2 regions of the Alteromonas sp. R7 genome follow, and region 1 is predicted to be linked to the other one. Evidence: predicted binding sites of a transcription regulator. Region 1 holds the regulator's gene; the other holds the start of a gene.
What was found. Region 1 encodes sigma-54, which starts transcription at its own class of promoters, with help from an activator protein. Its sites were predicted from a motif close to GTTGGCACGNNNNTNGNNT; they were not measured.
Positions count from the first base shown of each region.

Region 1 (3,171 bases):
TTACAAGTCAAGACAGGTTGTTCGAGATGTAAGTCTGTCTGTCTCAACGGGTCAAATTGTTGGTCTTCTTGGCCCAAATGGCGCTGGTAAGACCACCACATTCTACATGATTGTTGGTTTAGTGAATCTGGATAAAGGCAAGATTGAAATCGACGACAATGAGCTAACTCATCAGCCCATGCACGAGCGCGCACGCCGCGGAATTGGCTACCTACCGCAGGAAGCCTCTATTTTCAGAAAGCTCACAGTGCATGAAAATATCATGGCCATTTTGCAAACCCGTAAAGATTTAAATTCACAACAGCAAGAAGAAGAAGCTGATGCGCTACTTGATGAATTTAATATTAACCATATACGTAATAGTACGGGAATGAGTTTGTCAGGGGGCGAACGCCGTCGCGTTGAGATTGCCCGCGCTCTGGCAGCAAAACCGCAATTTATTTTGTTAGACGAACCATTTGCTGGTGTTGATCCAATATCAGTTAATGATATAAAGAAGATAATACAACATCTTCGCGATAGGGGTATTGGAATCCTTATCACAGACCATAACGTACGAGAGACATTGGATGTTTGTGAAAAGGCGTACATTGTGAGTCATGGCGAGCTTATTGCGCAAGGAACGGCGGAACAGGTTTTAAGTAATCAAAAAGTAAGGGATGTATACCTAGGCGAACAATTCAGGCTATAGTTAATGTAACCGAATTGCCATTTTTCAGTTTCGCTCTGGTATATTCAATTTAGAGCATTTAAATAAGACGTAGATGAAACCATCTTTACAGCTAAAATTTAGCCAACAACTTACCATGACACCACAGCTTCAGCAGGCCATTAAACTGCTGCAGCTTTCTACACTTGATCTTCAACAAGAGATCCAAGAAGCGCTCGATTCTAATCCGCTATTAGAAGTTGAAGAAGGTAACGACGAGCCGCAACTAGAAAAGAACAATATCGACAACGATGACAGCGGCTCTGAGGCCACTGCTTCTGCATCTAGTGACACACTAGAAGCCGGCGATGCACTTGAGAAAAACGATCTTCCCGATGAGCTGCCAATCGACAGCACATGGGACGAATACTACTCTGCTTCATCTTCGCCAGCTCCGGGTCCATCCAATGACGACGAGCAAATCTTCCAAGGTGAGACTACTGAAGATATTCAAGAGCACCTTCTTTGGCAAATGCGCCTTACCCACTTCTCGGATACCGATCGCGCAATCGCTACAGCAATCATCGACTCTATTGACGAGTCAGGTTATTTAACCGTTACCCTTGATGATATTTTAGAAGCGGTTAACGATGATGATATGGAAGAGCCGATTGAAATGGACGAAATAGAATGTGTGCTTAAGCGCATTCAGATGTTCGACCCTATTGGTTCTGGCTCACGCTCTCCACAAGAATGTTTGATGGTGCAATTGCGCCAGTTTTCAGAAGACACACCGTGGCTTGCTGAAGCCAAGCAACTGATTGAAGAGTACTCTGACTTACTGAGCAGCAAAGACTATCGTACGCTTATGCGTAAAAGCCGATTGAAAGAAGATCAGCTACGCGAGGCAATGCGTTTACTGCAAACCTTGAATCCTCGCCCAGGTAGTGCTTTAGTTACTAAAGAGCCTGAGTACGTTATTCCTGATGTCTCAGTAACCAAGAAAAATGGCCGTTGGGTGGTTGAGCTGAACCCCGACAGTCTGCCTAAGTTAAGCGTAAATCAACAATACGCTGCAATGAGTCGCCGTGCCAAGAATAGTAGCGATTCACAATTCATCCGCTCACACATGCAAGAGGCTAAGTGGTTCATAAAGAGCCTTGAATCTCGTAACGAAACCTTAATGAAGGTTGCAAACTGCATTGTGCAGCAGCAAATGGGCTTTTTTGAGCACGGTCCGGAAATGATGAAACCAATGGTGCTAAATGATGTCGCAGAAATGGTAGATATGCACGAATCCACTATTTCGCGAGTGACAACGCAAAAGTACATGCATACGCCACGTGGAATCTTCGAATTGAAGTATTTCTTCTCAAGCCACGTTGCAACAGAGTCTGGTGGTGAATGTTCATCTACAGCGATTCGTGCATTGATCAAGAAATTAGTGGCCGCTGAAAAGCCTAGCAAGCCGCTAAGTGATAGCAAGATTGCTTCATTGTTGGCCGAACAAGGCATTAAAGTTGCCCGGCGAACAATAGCAAAGTACCGGGAATCGTTGTCGATCCCGCCGTCGAACCAACGCAAAAGCCTTATTTAATCGGGCTTAATAATATAAGGAAGACGAAATATGCAAATCAACCTTACTGGTCATCATGTCGAAATCACCGACTCTTTGCGTAATTATGTCGATACGAAGTTCAGCAAACTTGAACGTCACTTTGATCACATTTCTAATGTGCATGTCATCCTGAACGTTGAAAAATTAAATCAAAAAGCCGAAGCGACCGTTCATTTAAGTGGCGCTGAAGTATTCGCATCCTCAGAAAATACCGACATGTATGCGGCGATTGACAGCATGGTTGATAAACTCGACCGGCAGGTAATCAAGCATAAGGAAAAACTGAAAAAACATTAGTAGTTAATTAAGCATGGATATACAAGCCATCGTAAGTCTGGACCGCACCGAGTGTGCGGTTCAGTGTAATAGTAAAAAGCGAATTCTTGAGATCATCGCTGATATCGCTGCCAAGCAAAACGAGAACATTGATCAGGCAACGGTACTCAACAGTTTGATGGCTCGAGAGCGTATGGGTAGTACAGGCATTGGTAATGGTATCGCCTTGCCCCACGGACGCCTGCCGGGCCTTGAAAAAGTGATCGCCATTGTTGTAACCAGCACGCCAGCAATCGACTTCGACGCCCTTGACGAGAAACCCGTAGACATCTTTTTTGCGCTACTCGTTCCCGAGGAACAGACCGAAGGACACCTTCAAACGCTGGCCACCGTGGCTGGTAAACTAAGCGACAAAGAAACGATTAAAGCAATACGTCGCGCAACGACAAGCGACGATATTCTATCTGCATTAAGTTAAACATTAAGCGCCTATTAACCGTTTAGTAGGCGCCTAATTCAACAACGCGTATGTGATAAAACCAGAGTATTAGGGAGAAAGTAGGTGAAGCTGATAATAATCAGTGGTCGTTCGGGGTCTGGTAAGTCTGTCGCACTTCGCGCATTGGAA
Region 1 covers NZ_JBVTQX010000002.1:401,641-404,811, forward strand. Annotated here, with positions in the region: gene lptB (LPS export ABC transporter ATP-binding protein) at 1-691, shown strand, start outside; gene AC0J2X_RS04565 (RNA polymerase factor sigma-54) at 765-2,246, shown strand; gene hpf (ribosome hibernation promoting factor) at 2,277-2,564, shown strand; gene ptsN (PTS IIA-like nitrogen regulatory protein PtsN) at 2,578-3,021, shown strand; gene rapZ (RNase adapter RapZ) at 3,106-3,171, shown strand, end outside.

Region 2 (3,171 bases), on a different contig from region 1:
AGTATGCTTATAGATATGAAGACTCGAATAGAAAACATAGACGATAACTTACGCACTGTATCTGCGGAGCAAGCGGCCAGTGAGTGCCGAAACAATAGCGGTATACTGATTGATGTACGGGAGAGTGCCGAAGTTGCCAATCAGCCCGTACCTTCTGCGCTTCACATACCACGCGGCGTGCTCGAAATGAAGGCACTGGAACAGTTTAAAGATGCTTCAGCGCCACTTTATATTCACTGTGCGTCGGGCATTCGAGCAAAACTAGCAGCAGAGCAACTTATAAAAATGGGCTATGAGAACGTTTCGGTTGTGACATGCCCTGTACCCACGATAAACCAAGCAAACCGAAAATGACTTCTTAACCACGTGTATGCTATAAGTATCGTTAATTAAGAGTTTTAAGGCGCTGTATGCTGAAATCTACGTTAGAACAATGGCGAATGTTCAAAGCCGTCGTCGATGCAGGCGGCTTTAATCAAGCTGCTGATGAAGTTCACAAAAGTCAATCGAGCGTTCACCACGCGGTTCAAAAGCTTGAAAACGCCATTGGTGTGTCGTTGTTTGAGAATATTGGACGTAAAGTCCAGCTTTCGCCGCAAGGCGAACTTATGTATCGCCGTGCCTCTTTTTTGCTGAGCGAAGCACACAAGCTCGAGGCCGTTGCCAATAGCCTTCAATCTGGCACAGAAACAACTTTACGCATAGCGGTGGATATTATTTTTCCGTCTGAATTGCTTTATAACGTGCTAGCGAAAGTTTCTGCTGAGTTTCCGCTGCTTCGTATCGAGATAGAAGAAACTGTGCTCAGTGGCGCAAATTCACTTTTGAGCAATGGTAAAGTTGATTTAGGCATCTCTCCTTTCGTATTTCCAAATGGTTTTAGCGAAGACTTGTGCGAAATTGAGTTTGCAGCTGTCGCTCACGCCGACCATCCACTACACCAATTAGATAGAACGCTCACACTGGAAGACTTAAAAGCGCATCGTCAAATTGTGGTAAGGGATTCATCCGCGGAACGTAAAGCTGATGTGGGCTGGTTAGGTGCAGAGCAACGCTGGACCGTAAGCCACGTTAGAACGTCATTAGATATTATTGCTCAGGGGTTGGGTTTTGCGTGGCTGCCTATAGCAATAATTAAAGATGAGCTTGAAGACGGTACACTCGTTCCCCTTCCCCTGGATAATAATGCAGCATTGCGTAAGGCGCTCCTTTATCTGTCTTTTGAAGACGGCGATACGTTGGGGCCAGCTGCCCGTGCTTTTATTGGTGAACTACGATATCAAACAATGAACCTTCCATCGTCAGATTTTATGCTCGATTCGTAAACTGAGTAGTTTGACCATCAGCTTAGAGCGACTGCAAGGCGTTCAAATCCAAGTATAAAGCCAAATAGCGATAATGAAACACCAACTAACGCCACAGCACCATCGTCTGTGGCCATGCCTATTGCCATAATAAAAACAGCAAAAGCGGGAATAAGGCCCATAAAGGGAATAAGCTCCAGAGGAATCATTACAAGTCCGCAACCTGCACAACATAATGCGATGAGTGATCTGAACACAGGCTGGCGCATGAAAAAACACCGAGGAACTAAAAAGCGGTCTACGCGTACTGCATACGGTTTAACCTTTTCGACAATGTAGCGAAGCTGATCGGCGTCACAGTTTAGTTGCATCACTTTTTGCGGTAACCAAGGATGCCTACGACCGAGTAAAATTTGCAACGCGATGAGTAAAATTGTCCCACCCGCTAAAGATGGGATCCCAGGGATGGCCCCAATCGGTGTGCAAGCGATAAAAGATGGCAGCGCCAACATTGGTCCAAAGCCTCTTTTCTCCATCACATCCCAAAACTCAGCAAACTCGAACGTATCTTGTCTTGCTCGCGGCTGCATTTTCCCCAACAACTCGTACAAGGTCATTGATCTTACAGCTGTTTTTCCCCACATCTTCAATTCCTTTGATATCACCTTACCAGCGAACGTCGCATTAATCAGACGGGCTCCTCGCCTAATTAATATACATTTCTTGCACCTACTCGATTTGCCATAGTGAGATTGCAAGTAACCTTAGACAGGCAAATCGTGCGAAAAATATGCCATCGATTGCATGTGACGGTGTGTTGAAGACAGGAATACTTTTTGCAAATGCCCCTGATAAGTAGAATAAAATCACCTAATAAAACAAAGACAGATATAGACATTCTGTACTTTAGTGCGATGTGTACCGCTGATCGCAAAGAGTTGATAAATTAGAAGAACTAGCGCAACCGACTATCCCTGGCATCTAGGCAAATGTTCAAGATTTCCGGGTTGCTTGAAGCGCTTAGATATTTTCCGATGCGCTTACGCTTTATCAATTTAAACCAGCGTATAAATAAACTTTAAATATGCGCTTTAGCATTCAGTTGTTAGTAGCGTATGATAAAACTATAACATTGATTCTATTCCATATTTTTTCTGGATAGGAAACGAAAGAAGAGAGGGACATCCACGTGCTTACCGTACTTTTAGTTGATGACGACGCCGAGTTCACAGAAGTAGCTTGTACTATCATCGAATTTCTTGGCCACGAAGTACTTACCGCTGCCACACTCAAAGAAGCCCGCGACTGGTTAGAGAAAGAAACCTTTGACCATGTACTGCTTGATTTCATGCTACCCGATGGAAGCGGCGCGCACTTGTTCAATGAATTAGATGCACTTCCTAAGCGCCCTCGCGTTACTTTGATAACGGGTCACCCTTCTGTGAAAAGCGTGATAAAGGGTCTGTGTGGCCCCACGGTCGACTACCTTGTTAAGCCAATTCAACGGGAGGAAATAGAGGCCGTATTAAGTCAAAAGCCAAAAGAAAAAGCACCTGCACAAGAAAAAATAGAGAAACATTTTGACTTGCTGATTGGTGAATCACCAATTATGAAAGAGCTCTACAAGCTGATTTCTAGAGTGAGTAAAACCAGCGCTAACGTAATGCTGCTTGGTGAAAGCGGTGTAGGTAAAGAAGTGGTGGCTGCCGCAATTCATCGTGCTTCAGAAAGTGAAGGTCCCTATATTGCAACCAACTGTGGTGCATTCTCAAAAGAACTAATAGGTAGCGAACTTTTCGGTCACGAAAAAGGAGCATTTACCGGCGCTGTAGGACGTAAAGAAGGTGTTTTCGAACAAGCTGAGGGC
Region 2 covers NZ_JBVTQX010000003.1:303,754-306,924, reverse strand. Annotated here, with positions in the region: gene AC0J2X_RS07030 (rhodanese-like domain-containing protein) at 4-354, shown strand; gene AC0J2X_RS07025 (LysR family transcriptional regulator) at 411-1,325, shown strand; gene AC0J2X_RS07020 (exopolysaccharide biosynthesis protein) at 1,343-1,948, opposite strand; gene AC0J2X_RS07015 (sigma-54-dependent transcriptional regulator) at 2,494-3,171, shown strand, end outside.
Region 2: a site for sigma-54 is predicted at 2,084-2,102, ahead of AC0J2X_RS07020 (exopolysaccharide biosynthesis protein). Genes of this name have one in related genera too.